DNA from 3 places in the Sphingobium sp. YBL2 genome. Region 2 is predicted to be linked to each of the others. Evidence: predicted binding sites of a transcription regulator. Region 2 holds the regulator's gene; each other region holds the start of a gene.
The links. The regulator LexA, encoded in region 2, represses DNA repair genes until DNA is damaged. The targets are predictions, from matches to a motif close to GTTCCNCNCTTGTTCT.

Region 1 (5,383 bases), 480 kb from region 2:
GCACCGGCCGCAACCAGTGGATCGAAATGACGCTGACCGAAGGCAAGAACCGCGAAGTCCGCCGCGTGCTCGAACATCTGGGGCTTCAGGTGAACCGGTTGATCCGCACCAGCTACGGCCCCTTCCATCTGGGCGAGCTGGCATCCGGCGCGGTCGAGGAAGTGCGGCAGCACGATCTGGTCGTCTTCCGCAAGAGCCTTGGGAAACCCTGACCCCCTCCGTTCGCCCTGAGCCTGTCGAGGGGCCCTTCTTTTCTGGAACGAGCCAGCCCATGAGAATAATTGCAGGCCAATGGCGGGGTCGCCCCCTTACCGCCCCCAAGGGCGACGCAACACGCCCTACGGCGGACCGCACCCGGGAAACCCTGTTTTCCATGCTGCTGAGCCGGATCGGCTCCTTCGAGGGGCTGAGCGTCGGCGATTTCTTCGCGGGCTCGGGCGCTCTGGGGTTCGAAGCGCTCTCGCGCGGCGCGGCAAGCTGCATCTTCGTGGAACAGGACCGCGCGGCGCTGGACGCGATCCGGGCCAATGGCGACAAGCTGGGCATCCGCCCCGACATCCGCCAGAGCAGCGTCCTGTCGCTGGGTCCGGCAAGCGAGCCGCTCGACCTCATCTTCATGGATCCGCCCTATCAGAGCGGCGCTGGCATGGTGGCGCTGGACAAGCTGAGCCGCCTGGGCTGGACCGGCCCCGCAAGCTGGATCAGCATCGAAACCGACCGGCGCGAGGATGTGGCCGTAAAGGGCTTTACCGTGGAGACGACCCGTGACGTTGGAAAGGCCCGACTGACGCTGCTGCGCGCAACGGAGCGCGCCGAATAGTGCGGCGGGGATTGGGCAAAGTGATGGCGCGACGGACATGACCATGGGCCATCTCCGCGGCTGCGCATTGCACCCAGGCTGCGACCGGAATATCGGGACCAGCCCCGGCGACCTTGCTGACGGTGCTCGACCGGCACAGCCTGACCGGCGGCGCGACCGGACCGGGCATGGCGACCATGATCGCCGCCATGCCCGGCCTGGCAAGCATCAACGCCGCTTGCGCATGGACTTGGGCGCTTCGCTCCGGTTGATGCAGCTATCCTGCACGGTCCTGCTGCACAGCGGATAATCCTTCTGCTCGGTCGGCGGCGGCGTCATATTGCCACCCACGGTCGCGGGATTGGCTGAGGTTCCGACAGGAGCGGAGGGATCACGCGGAACGCCGGCAGGAGCCGGTTGCATGCCCGTGTCCGGCGGCACGGCTCCGGTCGGCTGCCCCGCATTGGGATCGGCGGCTGGGGGCGGTGTCGCGGGCGTCGCCGGAGTGGCCGGGCTGGCTGGCGTCGCTCCCGGTTCGGCGGGGGTCGCCGGCGTCGCAGGCGTCGCGCCCTGGTCGGGCGGAGGCGGCGTATCGGCGGCGGGCGGCTGCGCCGAAGCCGGCATGTCCTGCGCGATCGCAATGCCGGTAACGCCGGTGCCGAAGGCCAATATGGCCGCACCTGCCAACAGGATCGATTTCATCGGGATCATCCTTTCCTTTGTTCTCGCCCCGTTCTGCCGTTTGGGCTGAACAAAGAACCGGATGCGCGATGCCTGCGTTCCGGCCCGGGCGACGAGCCGTTGCGGATGCGCCGCCAGACGATCCTGCCCGTCGGCCTCAGGCCTCGGGGTAGCGCTGGAACTTGGGCAGTTGATGCGCGCCCTCCATCCATGGCGCAGCCTCGGCAAATTGGACGTGGATGGCTGGCGGCAGGTTCGACTGGTCGTCCAGCGTTCCGGTCTGGATGTCGATCATGCCGGGGAAAACGGCGGCATTGCGGTAGAAAAGGCCCGTACCGCAGGTTCCGCAAAATTCCCGCGTCACATTGTCGGAGGACCGGTATGCCACCGGCCGACCCGTCACCGTCACCTGTTCTTCAGGGAACAGGGCCCAGCCCACCATCGGCGCGCCCGCGCTTTTCCGGCAATCCGAACAATGGCACAGCGCGCTATAGGCCGGCTCGCCCTGCGCTTCGTAATGGATCGCCCCGCATTGGCACCGCCCCGAGAACATGGCCTTTACTCCTTGCATGATTCGCCTTTTGTTCTCATAGAAGGAGCAACGGTGCAAGGGCCGCCCGCCCTTGCCGCTTCCCGCCCGGCATCCTAGTTGATAGCGCATGACTCTGCCCGCTCCCTCCCCCGACGATCCCCCCTATCTCCAGGGGCTGAACGAACCCCAGCGGGAGGCCGTGCTCACGACCGAGGGGCCGGTGCTGGTGCTTGCAGGCGCCGGCACGGGCAAGACGGCAGCGCTCACCGCTCGCCTCGCCCATCTGATCGCCACCCGTCGGGCCTATCCTTCGGAAATCCTCGCAGTCACCTTCACCAACAAGGCGGCGCGCGAAATGCGGGAACGCGTCGGTCGGATGATCGGCCCCGCCGTCGAAGGCATGCCCTGGCTGGGCACCTTCCACGCCATCGCCGCGAAGATGCTGCGCCGCCATGCCGAACTGGTGGGGCTGCAATCCAATTTCACCATCCTCGACACGGACGATCAGCTTCGCCTGATGAAGCAGCTCATCCAGGCGGAGGGAATCGACGAGAAGCGCTGGCCCGCACGCCAGCTCGCCGGCCTCATCGACCAGTGGAAGAACAAGGGGCTGACGCCGGAGGAAATCGGCGCCGGCGAGAGCGAGGGCTATGCCAACGGAAAGGGGCAGAAGCTCTACGCCGCCTATCAGGCGCGTCTTCGGGACGTGAATGCCTGCGATTTCGGGGACTTGCTGCTGCATGTTCTGACGATTCTGAAACGCCATCGGGACGTGCTGGAAAGCTATCAGCAGCGCTTCCGCTATATCATGGTGGACGAATATCAGGACACCAACAGCAGCCAGTATCTGTGGCTGCGCCTGCTCGCCCAGCAGCGCAAGAACATCTGCTGTGTGGGAGACGACGACCAGTCTATCTATTCATGGCGGGGGGCGGAAGTCGCCAATATCCTGCGGTTCGAAAAGGATTTTCCCGGCGCGAAGATCGTCCGGCTGGAACAGAATTATCGCTCGACACCCCATATATTGGGCGCTGCGTCAGGAGTGATCGCGGAAAATGGCAATCGCCTGGGCAAGACGCTCTGGACCGACATCGACGTGGGCGAGAAGGTCCGCATCATCGGCGTCTGGGACGGGCCGGAGGAAGCGCGGCGCGTGGGCGACGAGATCGAATCGATCGAACGCAGCGGCCAATCGCTGGAGGGGGTCGCCATCCTCGTCCGGGCCCAGCACCAGACGCGCGAGTTCGAAGACCGCTTCATCCAGATCGGCCTGCCCTATCGCATCGTGGGCGGCTTCCGCTTCTATGAACGCGCCGAGATCCGGGACGCGCTCGCCTATCTTCGCCTGGTCAATCAGCCCGCCGATGACCTGGCGTTCGAACGGATCGTCAACGTCCCCAAGCGCGGCCTGGGCGACAAGGCCGTGGAAAAGCTGCATCGGCTTGCCCGGGCGGAGGGCGTTCCGCTTGCCCTCGCCGCCGCGCGAATCCTCGACACGGACGAGATGACGCCGCAGGCCCGCCGCAGCCTTGGCGCCTTCATCGGCGATCTCGCCCGCTGGCGGGACCGCGCGGTGCAACTTCCCCATGCCGAACTGGCCCGACAGATATTGGACGAAAGCGGCTACACCGCCATGCTCCAGGCCGAACGCACCGCCGAAAGCGCGGGAAGGCTGGAGAACCTCAACGAACTGACCCGCGCCATGGAGGAATATGAGACGCTGGGCGCATTCCTGGAGCATGTAAGCCTCGTCATGGACAATGAGGCGCAACAGGACGAGCGCAAGGTCACGATCATGACCATCCACGCCGCCAAGGGGCTGGAGTTCGACACGGTCTTCCTCGCGGGGTGGGAAGAAGGCATCTTCCCCTCCCAGCGCGCGCTCGACGAAGGCGGCCTCAACAGCCTGGAGGAGGAACGCCGCCTCGCCTATGTCGCGATCACGCGGGCGAGGAAGTCCTGCGTCATCCTGCACGCCGCCAACCGCCGCATCTATGGCCAGTGGACCAGCTCCATCCCTTCGCGCTTCGTCGGGGAATTGCCTCCCGAACATGTGGAGGAGGAAAGCAGCATGTCCGGCGGCGCCTCGCTCTGGCGCGCCAACTGGTCGGAGCGGGCCGATCCCTTCGCCAATGTCCAGCGCGGCACCGGTCGCGGCCCCGGGTGGCAGCGCGCCCAACAGAGCGGACAGTTCACCCGCGAACCCGCAAGGATCGTGGAGGCGCGCGCATCAGCGGTCTCGCTCGGCAACAAGGGGCGGGATGACATGAGCGTCGGCCTGCGCGTCTTCCACCAGAAATTCGGCTACGGCACGGTGGCGGAGATCGAAGGCAACAAGCTGGAGATCGATTTCGAAACGGCGGGTCGGAAGCGGGTGATGGACAGCTTCGTCCAGCCTGCCTAGCCGTCAATCGAGCCTTTTCTCAAGACCGCCGTCCAATACGTAGATACCGGATGAAATAGCGGTGGCAGGTACCGTTTTGTATGGGAATGATAAAGATGGGTGGATTCAGGGACCTTCCGCTATCGGATGGTAAAGCGTTATACCGGACATCCGGATTTACCAAAGAGGCCGGCGCGAGAACAATAATCGCAGCAATGATGGGATTGTTGGCATCAGTCACTGGTTCAGCGAACGCCAGCAGCATTGTGGGGCCAGGACGGTTTTGCGGCTATTCACCGATTATCGACCTGCGAGATGGTGAGAAGGTCACGACTTTGGAAGGCGGGATACACGGAGGCAGCTTCCGCTGGGAAGGTGCTTTCGGGACCCTCGAAGTGCATGGAGTAGGATGGGCCAGTCGTCCGAAGGGTCGGATTGTTAAGGCCCACTCTTCCAACAGTCCTGCACGATTTGCACAAAAGCGAGCGGAAGGCCTTTACCAAATAGCAATCTGGAATGGCGAACACGGCGCTGCCTATTTCACATCGCCAAAATCGTTCACCCGTCCTCAATTGGATGCAATTGATCGGGTAGAACTATTTGAGGAAGGTCAGTCGCCATCCAACTGCAAATTGCGTACCATCTTCTCTTGGGAGTAGCCAAAGTCGGGCAGGTTTTGGTCGCGGTTTCATCCGATACGAACGACCGGCAATGGTCGCTTGCCGCTATTACACGCCCAGCCACTCCAGCCCGCCCGCAAGCTCATCTGCCGAATAATCGATCTGCAAGACTCGACGGTGGCCCATGACGCTCGCCGCCTCCGAGGCGTGTAGGATGGGAGTTGAATACACCCACACGTCGCCAGTCTTGGCGAGGCAGGTGTAAATGCCGGATTGAGCAACAACATCATCATATTGTTCGACCGGTACGCGCCCACCGACATGAGAGCCTGGAGCAATCAACAGCGGCGAATTTTGAGCGGGCACGT
Region 2 (5,383 bases):
TGTCGAAGCGAGAGGGCGAGCGGCCGACACCTGAAATATCAAAGAGTTCCACCGCACGCTCGCGGGAAATGATCTCCTCGTCGCCATGGCCCCAGCCGAGTCGCAGCAGATAGTTGAACACCGCTTCGGGCAGCATGCCCAACTCGTCGCGATAGGCATCGACGCCAAGCGCGCCGTGCCGCTTGGACAGCTTCGCGCCGTCGGCCCCATGGATCAGCGGGATATGGGCGTAGATGGGCTCTTCCCAATTCATCGCCTTTATGATGCCTAGCTGGCGGAACGCATTGTTGAGATGGTCGTCGCCGCGAATGACATGGGTGACGCCCATGTCATGGTCGTCGACCACCACCGCCAGCATATAGGTGGGCGTGCCGTCCGAACGCAGCAGGATCATGTCGTCCAGCTCCGCATTCTGGACGACGACGCGGCCCTGCACGGCGTCCTCGATCGCCGTCTCGCCTTCGCGCGGCGCTTTCAGGCGGATGACGAAGGGCGCGCCTTCCGGGGCCTCGGAAGGATCGCGGTCCCGCCACCGCCCGTCATAGCGCATCGGCTGCTTGGCGGCGCGCTGCCGCTCGCGCAGTTCCGCCAGTTCCTCGGGTGTCGCATAGCAGCGATAGGCATGGCCGGAGGCGAGCATCTGGTTCGCCACTTCGGCATGGCGTGGCGTGCGCTCGAACTGGAAGACCGCCGGTTCGTCGCCGCCCAGCCCCAGCCATTCCAGCCCGTCGAAGATGGCGGCGACCGCTTCCTCGGTGGAGCGGGCCCGGTCGGTGTCCTCGATCCGCAGCAGGAACTTGCCGCCGTGATGACGCGCGAACAGCCAGTTGAATAGTGCGGTGCGCGCGCCGCCGATGTGAAGAAAACCGGTAGGCGACGGCGCAAAACGGGTTACTACCTGCTTGTTCGAACCTGTAGCACTCACCGTTTCATTCCCTGCCATTCGCCCGGATACCACCCGACCCATCCATGATCGCGACGCCCCCTAGCATGGCTTTCGAGCCACGACAAACCTCCGTTGTCAGTTCGGCCCGGGGGAAAGCAGCGCGGATTTGGCGCGGCGTGGAGCTGTGGCTGGAGGAGGAGCGCGAACGGTTGCCGCTATGGGTTCCGGTCGCCCTGGCTGCGGGAATCGCGGCCTGGTTCCTTCTGCCTAATCGGCTGGAATGGCTGGCCTTTTGCTGCGTGACGCTTGCGGTCGCCTGCGCCGCGCTGCTTTTGCCGCCCGGTGGCCGGGTGCGTCAGGCGATCGTCGTCGGTGGCATTCTTGCCTGTGCGGGGTGCCTGCTGGTCTGGGGGAAAGCGACGATCGTCGGATCGCCGCCCCTCGACCGCCCCGCCTTCATCTCGCTGAAGGGGGAGGTCCGGTCGGTCGAAAGGCTGCCCGCGCAGCACATGAGTCGCGTGCTGGTCCGGCCTGTCGGCGTGCCTGCCCTGCCGCCCCTGGTGCGCGTCAATCTTGACGATGCGTCGATGCCGCCGGGGGTCGGGGAGGGAGCCATCATAGCCTTCCGCACAAGGCTGATGCCGCCTGCGCCGCCCAGCCTGCCGGGCGGCTATGATTTTGCGCGCCGCGCCTATTTCGAGGGCGTCGGCGCGACCGGGCGTGTGCTGCCGCCGCTCACGGTCCTGCGGCCGGCCACGGCCGGCCCCCGGTTGAGGGCGCGTCTGTTCGAGCATATCCTGGAGCGCGTTCCGGGACAGGGCGCCGGCATCGCCGCTGCCCTGGCCACGGGTGATCAGGGCGCAATCGCGCAGGCAGATGCGGAGGCGATGCGTCGGAGCGGCCTTGCGCATCTGCTGTCGATCAGCGGTCTGCATGTCACGGCCCTGATCGCTGCGGTGATCTTCCTGTTGATGCGGCTGATGGCGCTCAGCCGCCGGGCGGCTCTCGACTGGCCGCTGATGCTGCTGGCCGCGGGCGGCGGCGCTCTGGCGGGCATCGGCTATACGCTTCTGACCGGCGCAGAGGTGCCGACCGTGCGATCCTGCGTCGCTGCCCTGCTTGTGCTGGGCGGACTGGCGATGGGGCGGGACGCGATCACGCTCAGGCTCGTGGCGGCAGGGGCGCTGGTGGTGCTGATCCTCTGGCCAGAAGCACTGGTGGGGCCGAGTTTCCAGATGAGCTTCGCGGCCGTGATAGCCTTGGTGTCGCTGGGCGAGCATTCGGCCTTCCGCGCCTTTCTCGCGCCGCGTGGCGAAGGGGTGGGGCGCCGGATCGGGCGCAATCTTGCGGGCATGCTGGCGACCGGCCTGGTCGTGGAGCTGGTGCTGGCGCCGATAGCGCTGTTCCATTTCCACAAGGCGGGCATGTTGGGATCGATCGCCAATCTGGTGGCCATACCGCTTACGACCCTGGTGGTCATGCCGCTGGAGGCGACGGCCTTGCTGCTGGACCTAGGCGGGTGGGGTGCGCCCTTCTGGTGGCTTGCCGCGCGATCGATCGACCTGCTGTTGCTGATTGCCCATGGCGTGGCGTCCAGCCCTTGGGCGGTGGTACTGGCGCCCGCCCAGTCGGGCGTAGTGTTCGGCCTGATGCTGCTGGGCATGCTGTGGTGCCTGCTATGGCGAAGCCGGTGGCGCTGGGCGGGTCTGATGCCCGTGACCACCGGCGTCATGATGGTCCTGACCAGCCCGATGCCCGCCATATTGATAAGCGGGGACGGCCGGCATGTCGCGGTGCGCACTGCCGATGGCGGCATGGCGATGCTGCGGGCGCGAGCCGGCGGCTATGCGCGCGACGTCATGGCGGAAAGCGCGGGTTATGACGGTATCTTGCAGGCATTGACGGCGCTGCCCCAGGCCCGCTGTTCTCCCGATCTATGCGCCGTTCGCCTGAAGGGAGGGGGCCGGAACTGGAACCTGTTGCTGACGCGAAGCAGCGTGAGGATCGATAATGCGATACTGGCGCGGGATTGCGCCTATTCAGACATCGTCGTCAGCGACCGCCGCCTGCCGGGCGCCTGTCGCCCACGCTGGCTGAAGGTGGATCGACACTTCCTCGCCAGGACGGGTGGCCTGACCATCGATCTGGACCATGGCACCATGCGCAGCGCGAAGGCGTGGCATGACGAGCACCCCTGGGTCGCGCGGTCTTCCCGCCGGCCGCGCGAATACAGGAAGCATCAGTTATATCGGCGCAGCAACCCGGCCAGCTTGCCCTGGATGCGGACCTGCCGAGGGTCGTAGATCTGCGGTTCATAGGCGCTGTTGGCGGGATCGAGCCTGACCTTCGGACCCTCACGCCGGAAATATTTCAGCGTCGCTTCATTTTCGTCGATCAGGGCGACCACGATCTGCCCCTCGCGCGCGACGTCGGTGCGCTGGATAAGCGCGAAATCGCCGTCCAGAATGCCCGCTTCGACCATTGAATCCCCCGCCACTTCCAGCGCATAATGATCCCCGGTGCCCAGCAGCGCGGCAGGAACGGAAAGCATGTTCTGCCCCTCCAGCGCCTCGATCGGCACGCCCGCCGCGATCCGGCCGTGCAGCGGAATCTCCAATATGTCGTTGGCGGCGACCGGGGGCCTGCTGGCCACCGGACCGGGCGTCAGCGGCGGCTTGGCAGGCACGACGACCTTGGGAGCGCGATGCATGGCATCGGGCAGCTTGAGCACTTCCAGTGCGCGGGCGCGATTGGGCAGGCGGCGGATGAAACCGCGTTCCTCCAACGCATTGATCAGGCGGTGGATGCCGGATTTGGACCGCAGGTCCAGCGCTTCCTTCATCTCCTCGAAAGAGGGGGATACGCCTCCCTCCTCCAGCCGGGTCTGAATGAAGCTCAGCAATTCCTGTTGCTTGGGTGTCAACATCTCGCCTTGCCCTCCTTGGAACGGATGGAGAACGCATAGGAAACGGAACGGGGTAAGTCAAGCGCCTAACCGTTGGGCGCTTTTGCTGGAACGCGGAAGGCCGCAGGCCGTTTAACGCCTGCCTTCCACGAAGAAGGTGAATAGGAGAGAAAGATGGCCAACCAGAACAACCAGGGCGGCGGTCAACGTCGCGACCAGCAGGGCGGCGACCGCTCCAGCCAGGGTGGACGCCAGCAGCAGCAGGAAGACCGGCAGGGCCAGATGGGCGATGAACGCCGTCAGGACAAGTCGCCCGGCAAGCAGCAGCGCTGAAGGAACGGCGGCGGTCCAGCAGGGCTGACATCGCCGCCATCCGTCAGGACTGCACTGGAAGGGGTCGCGCGGCGGCCCCTTTCCTTATGCGAGGGGAAGAACCGTGACGTGATCGCCGGCGGCAGCCGGAGCAGAGCCGGCGGGGCGCAGGATGAGGCAGTCGGCCATCGCCATGGCCGCGGTGGCGGCGCTGTCCTGCGATGTCACGGAAACGATGCCCGCTTCCGTGCGGAACGCGCGGAGGTAATCGTCGCGTTCCCCCGTGGCGGGCAGCGGCGCGGCGAGCGTCGCCGGCGCGGTGCGGGGCAGGGGCGATGCCGCGCCCATCATATTGCGGACCAGCGGCAACAGGAACAGCGTTGCCGTCACGAAGGCCGATACCGGATTGCCCGGCAGGCCCAGGAAGACGGCGGAACCCAATGTCCCCGCCATCAACGGCTTGCCCGGACGCATGCGGATCTTCCAGAAATCGAGCGAACCCCCGGCCTGGACGAAAGCCGGGCGGACGATGTCGTGATCGCCCACCGATGCGCCGCCGGTCGAAACGATGATGTCCGCCTGGCTGGCGCGGGCAAAGGCCTCGACCAGGCCGGGGAGATCGTCCGGCACGATCCCCAGATCGATGACATCGCAGGAAAGGCCGGCGAGCAGGGCGGCCAGCATGGGCGCGTTGGAGGAGGGAAGCTGGCCGGGCTGCGTCGGCGCACCGGGGGGCACGAGTTCGTTGCCTGTCGAGAGCAGGGCGACCCGCGCCCGGCGCGATACGGGCAGCGTCCCATGCCCGCCCAGCACGGCGAGCGCGATCTGCGCCGCCCCCAATGCGCTGCCGGCCTTCAGCAAAAGGCCGTCCTTGCGGAAGTCGGAACCGGCCGGACGCACATGGCGGCCCTTCGTCAGCGCCTCCTCCAGTCCGCGCAGCATGTCCCCCTCGCGCGCGGCGTTTTCCTGAATCAGGATGCTGTCGGCGCCCTGCGGCAAGGGCGCGCCGGTGAAGATGCGGCAGGCCTGGCCGGGTTCGAGGGGCGGAGGCGGCGGGCCGCCCGCCGCGCTTTCGCCGGCGACCTGCCATGGCCCGGGCCATTCGGCGGCGCGCACGGCATAGCCGTCCATGGCGGAAAGATCGGCCCAGGGCTGATCACGCAGCGCAACGACATCTTCCTTCAGCCATCGTCCGGCGCAGGCGGGAATGGGCATATGCTCCGTCGGCAGCGGCCTTGCCAGCGCCATCAGGCGGCTCTGCGCCTCCGCGACCGGAAGCA
Region 3 (5,383 bases), 1.3 Mb from region 2:
GTCACATGTAGCCCGTGAAAGCCGGTGATCATGAAGAAGGTCGCGCCAAATTGCGGCGCGCCCATCGGATTATACCAGGGCCGCACGCCCTCTTCGAAGATCAGCTTGCTCCATTCGAACGCCTGCATGCCAAGGAAGACAAGCCCGAACAGGGCGGTGATCAGCATCAGCGCCGTCGTTTTCCGCCGGTCGCGCTGATAGCCGAAGTTCACGGCCATCGCCATGGTGCCGCTGGAACTGATCAGCGCAAAGGTCATGATCGCGATCAGGACGAGCGGTAGTTCCTGCCCGCCGATATTCAGGGCGAACACTTCCGCCGTATTGGGCCAGGGCAGTACAGCCGACGCCCGCATCGTCATGTAACCGGTCAGGAAGCAGGAAAAGATGAAGGTGTCGCTCAGCAGGAAGATCCACATCATCGCCTTGCCCCAATGGGTATGGCGGAAGACTTCCTGATCGGCTGACCAGTCGGACGCGATCTCCCTCAACGTGGGAGCGATGACTTCTCTATCTGGGACAGCCTGAGCCATGGCGGAACATCCTCAAGTCGACAGCAGCAAAGCGGCGAGAACCAGCCAGACGATCAACAGAAAATGCCAGTAGAGCGCGCAAAGGGCGACATTGCGCATATTGGCCGCCGCCAGCGCCCGTCCGGCGGCAAACAGCCCGCCGATGATGTGCAGACCATGCAGCGCCGTCAGCAGATAGAAAAAGGCATTGGCCGGATTGCTCGACAGCGTATAGCCCGCCCCCTGATAATGCCGCCAGAGCAACAACTGCCCGCCAAGGAACAGCACCCCCAGCGCCGATCCGACGATTGCCGCCCGAACCGCCCGTTCCCTCCGCGCCACTTCCCAGGCGACGCTGCTCGCCGCCAGCACCAGCGTATTGATCCACAGCAGCGGCGGATCGGGCATGGGCTTCCAGTCATGGACATGTTCCGTGCCTGCATGCAGCCCCATGCGCATCAGATAGGCCGCCAGCAGCAGCGAGAACATCACCATGGCCACGCCGAAATAGGCGACCATCCCCACCGCCCCCGCCGACGGCCGATCCCGCTCCACCGGCTGCGGGCCCGGCTCCCAGCTCTTTTCGGTGAGGCGCGCGAGGATGGTCATGCCCGCTGTTCCACTTGGGGTTCCGTCTGGGGAATGAAGTCCCGCGCCGCCCCCGGCACGCTATAATCATAGGCCCAGCGATAGACGACCGGCAGATGCGGCCCCCAATTGCCATGCGCCGGCGGCGTGTCGGGCGTCAGCCATTCCAGGCTGGCCGCGCCCCAGGGATTGGGATCGGCGCGAGGCCCCCGGAACAGGCTCCAGATCATGTTGAAGAAGAACAGCCCCTGCGCGCAGAAGACGACCAGCGCCGCAATGCTGATCCACGCATTGGCGAGATGCACCGATTGCGGGATGAAGGCCGTCTCGCCCAGAGCGTAATAACGGCGCGGAACCCCCAAAATCCCCAGATAATGCATCGGCAGGAAGATCGCATAGACGCCCAGGAAAGTGATCCAGAAATGGAGCTTCCCCAAAGTTTCGTTCCACATCCTGCCGAATATCTTGGGATACCAGTGATAGATGGCGCCGAATATCACCAGAACCGGAGACACGCCCATCACCATATGGAAATGCGCGACGACAAAGAAAGTGTCGGACAACGGCACATCGACACTGACATTGCCCAGAAACAGCCCCGACAGCCCGCCGTGGATGAAGGTGAAGATGAAGGCGATGGCGAACAGCATCGGCACCCGCAAATGGATGTCGCCGCGCCACAGGGTCAGCAGCCAGTTATAGACCTTGATCGCCGTCGGAATGGCGATGATCAAAGTCGACGTGGCGAAGAAGAACCCGAAATAGGGATTCATGCCGCTCACATACATATGATGCGCCCATACCAGGAAGCTCAGCGCCCCGATGATCACGATCGCCCACACCATCATGCGATAACCGAAGATATTCCGCCGCGCATGGACGCTGATCAGGTCCGACACGATGCCGAAGGCGGGCAGGGCGACGATATAGACTTCGGGATGGCCGAAGAACCAGAAGAGATGCTGGAAGAGGAGGGGGCTGCCGCCCTGCGTCGGGGTGATCGCACCCATCGACTGCATGGTGGGCATGAAGAAGCTGGTGCCCGCCAGATGATCGAACAGCATCATGATCGCCGCGACGAACAAGGCCGGAAAGGCCAGCAGGCCCATCACCGAAGCGGTGAAGATGCCCCACACCGACAGCGGCATCCGCATCAGCGTCATGCCCCTGGTCCGCGCCTGCAACACCGTGGTCACATAATTCAACCCGCCCATGGTGAAGGCCGCGACGAAGATGGCGAGGCTGACCAGCATGGTCACGATGCCCCATTGATGCCCCGGCGTCCCCTCGCTGATCGCCTGCGGCGGATAGAGCGTCCATCCCGCCCCGGTCGGCCCGCCCGGCACGAAGAATCCCGCCACCAGCACGATCACCGACAGCAGATAGAACCAGAAGCTCAGCATGTTGACGAAGGGGAACACCATGTCCCGCGCCCCGATCATCAGCGGGATCAGATAATTGCCGAAGCCGCCCAGCAGCAGCGCCGTCAGCAGATAGACCACCATGATCATGCCGTGCATCGACACGAATTGCAGATAATTATCAGGCTGGATCGCCGGAAAAGCCCCCGGAAACCCAAGCTGCAACCGCATCAGCGCCGACAGCACCAGCGCCACCAGCCCGATCCCGATGGCGGTGCAGCTATATTGGATGGCGATGACCTTGTGATCCTGGCTCCAGACATATTTGGTGACCCAGCTATGCGGATGATGCAGCGGGCGCAGGTCGTCGGCCAGGGTGGTAGCCATCAGCGAATGCTCCAGGAGGCAGGGACGATACAGGCATTGGCCTTGATCAGCAGGATCGACATGGCGGCCGGCGGCGCCTCCGCCAGAATCTGTCCGAAGCTGCTCTGCTGCGCCTGCCATTGCGCGAAGGCCTGGGGCGTCTCCACCACCACCTTGCCGCGCATCGCATGGTGGCCGGTGCCGCACAGTTCGGCGCAGAGGATGTCGAACGTGCCCGTCTTGGTCGGGGTCAGCCAGAAATAGGTGACGATGCCGGGTACGAGGTCCATCTTGGCCCGGAATTCCGGCACATAGAAGTCGTGCAGCACGTCCTTGGAGCGCAGCACGATCTTCACCGGCTTGCCGACCGGCAGATGAAGGTCGCCGCTTTCCACCAATATGTCATCCCGGCCGAACGGGTCGAGCGGATCGAGGCCCAGCCCATTGTCGGGGGTGATATATTTGACCCCCGCCGCACCCAGCACGCCATCCGGACCGGGATAGCGGAAGGACCATTGCCATTGCTGGCCGACCGCCTCGATGACGGTGGCTTCTTTCGGCACCGAGACATATTTGCCCCAGGCCGCGAGCCCCGGCGCCAGCATGCCGGCGATGCCGATGGCGGTCCAGAATGTCAGCCGCCTTTCCAGCGAAGGGTTTTCCGGCTCATAATGGGCGCGATGGCCGGGGCGATGGCGATATTTGACCAGCGCCCAGGCAAGGAACAGGTTCAGCCCGACAAAGGCCGCCCCGCATATCCAGAGCGTCACGTCGAGCGCGGAATCGATCGATCCCCAATTGGATGCGATGGGCGTGCGCCACCATGGACTGAACAGGTGAAAGGCGACCGAACCGACCACGAGCATGGCGATGGCTACCGCAACCGGCACAAGCCCTCTCCCACATTGGCAGGCGCTCGCAGCCTTTCAGTCCGGCATTTCGAGTCGCCTCGGTAACACCCGCCGCGACAACTTACAGAAAAAGCGCTGACGGGGGAAGCGTTTGGGAAATTGTGGGGTGCGAGCGTCGCCAGCGCCTTTTCCGGCTCGGGCCTTCACGGTCGATTGACAGCGCCTGTCATTGCGGCGAAAAGAACAAACAGGGAACGAATATATGGCTGAGTCGGTGAAGACCCTCGCCGCCCTCAGGCGGCATATCGCATCGCTGGAGGGCGTTCCAGCCTCCCAGCCCCATGCGCGGGTGGAAACCGGCTATGCGCCGCTCGACCTGGCGCTGGACGGCGGTCTGGCGCGGGGTCGGGTGCATGAATTCTTCGCCGCGACAGAGGAAGGGGGGGCGGGGGCTGGGCTGGCCCTGATCCTCGCGCGGCTGGCGGCGGGGGAGGCGCCCCTGCTCTGGCTGCGCACGATGGCGGCGGGCCGGGCGGGGGGCATGCCCTATGGCCCCGGACTGGCCGCATTGGGCATCGATCCCGCCCGGTTGCTGATCGGCGCGATGGCCGATGACGCCATGCTGCTGCGAGCGGCGGTCGACGCGCTGCGATGCCCCGCTTTGGGCGCACTTGTGGTGGAATTGCGCGGGCCGGCGCCCTTGCTCGACCTGACAGCCAGCCGGCGGCTGGCGCTGGCGGCGGAGTCGTCCGGCGTCACGGCTTTCCTGTTGCGGGTGGGCGGCGATCCGGTGCCTAGCGCGGCGGACACGCGCTGGCGCGTTGCGGCGGCGCCCTCTCTGCCCTTGCCGGGAAACGGGCCGGGCAGAAGCGCCTTCGACCTTGGCCTGTTGCGACGGCGGGCGGGACGGGACGGGCTCGGCTGGCGGCTGGTCTGGGACAATGGCCGGGGCATGTTTGAAGGAAGTGGAGGTGGGCGCGATGAACGCCATGGCCTTGGACAGGATGGCAGCGGACGGGAGGGCGGAGGACGCGATGGGCAAGCGCCGCTATCTGGCGCTGTGGTTTCCGTTCCTGCCGATCGACCGGCTTCGGATCGCGCGGCCTGATCTCTGGGCGCAGGGCGAAGGTCCCGCAGCCGTCGTCGAACAGGTGCGCGGCGCGATGCGGCTGGCCACGCTCGACGCCGACGCTCTCGCGCTGGGCCTGACGCCGGGCATGACGCTGGCCGATGCGCGTGCGCGGGAACCGGACCTGCGCGTGTTCGATGCCGATCCCCATGGCGATCAGGACTGGCTGGAGCGGCTCTGCGACGGTTGTTCCCGCTACACGCCGGTTGCGGCGCTGGATTCACCCTTCGGTCTGATGCTCGACATTACCGGCTGCGCGCATCTCTGGGGCGGGGAGGAGATGCTGGCGCGCGAGGCGGCCGAACGGCTGGAGCGTCATGGCATGCGGGTGCGCCATGCCCTTGCCGGAACGGCGGAGGGTGCGCATGCGCTGTGCCGTTTTCCGGTGGGCGCGGCGGCGGACGAGGATGCGGCGCTGCGCCGCCTGCCGGTCGAGGCGTTGCGGCTGGAGGATGAAAGCGCGGTGGCGTTGCGCCGCTCGGGACTGCGGACCGTGGGCGATCTGGCGGCGCGGCCGGCGGCGGTCCTGGCGTCGCGCTTCGGTGAGGCGGCGGTGGACGCGCTGCACGCTTTGCTGGG

Region 1: TZ53_RS17355 (ATP-dependent helicase) is a predicted target of LexA. The motif match lies at 2,053-2,068, and genes of this name have one in related genera.
Region 3: TZ53_RS21375 (ImuA family protein) is a predicted target of LexA. The motif match lies at 3,916-3,931, and genes of this name have one in related genera.

What each region holds. Positions count from the first base shown of each region.
Region 1 is NZ_CP010954.1:3,765,789-3,771,171, reverse strand. It holds gene TZ53_RS17375 (pseudouridine synthase) at 1-212, shown strand, start outside; gene rsmD (16S rRNA (guanine(966)-N(2))-methyltransferase RsmD) at 272-820, shown strand; gene TZ53_RS17365 (hypothetical protein) at 1,028-1,501, opposite strand; gene TZ53_RS17360 (GFA family protein) at 1,638-2,033, opposite strand; gene TZ53_RS17355 (ATP-dependent helicase) at 2,140-4,416, shown strand; gene TZ53_RS26235 (hypothetical protein) at 4,503-5,054, shown strand; gene TZ53_RS17350 (phytanoyl-CoA dioxygenase family protein) at 5,124-5,383, opposite strand, start outside.
Region 2 is NZ_CP010954.1:3,281,267-3,286,649, forward strand. It holds gene gltX (glutamate--tRNA ligase) at 1-943, opposite strand, end outside; gene TZ53_RS15180 (ComEC/Rec2 family competence protein) at 991-3,189, shown strand; gene lexA (transcriptional repressor LexA) at 3,126-3,812, opposite strand; gene TZ53_RS27185 (hypothetical protein) at 3,966-4,124, shown strand; gene TZ53_RS15190 (molybdopterin molybdotransferase MoeA) at 4,209-5,383, opposite strand, start outside.
Region 3 is NZ_CP010954.1:4,616,199-4,621,581, reverse strand. It holds gene TZ53_RS21395 (heme-copper oxidase subunit III family protein) at 1-530, opposite strand, end outside; gene TZ53_RS21390 (cytochrome c oxidase subunit 3) at 543-1,118, opposite strand; gene TZ53_RS21385 (cytochrome c oxidase subunit I) at 1,115-2,845, opposite strand; gene TZ53_RS21380 (cytochrome c oxidase subunit II) at 2,845-3,714, opposite strand; gene TZ53_RS21375 (ImuA family protein) at 3,938-4,783, shown strand; gene TZ53_RS21370 (Y-family DNA polymerase) at 4,680-5,383, shown strand, end outside.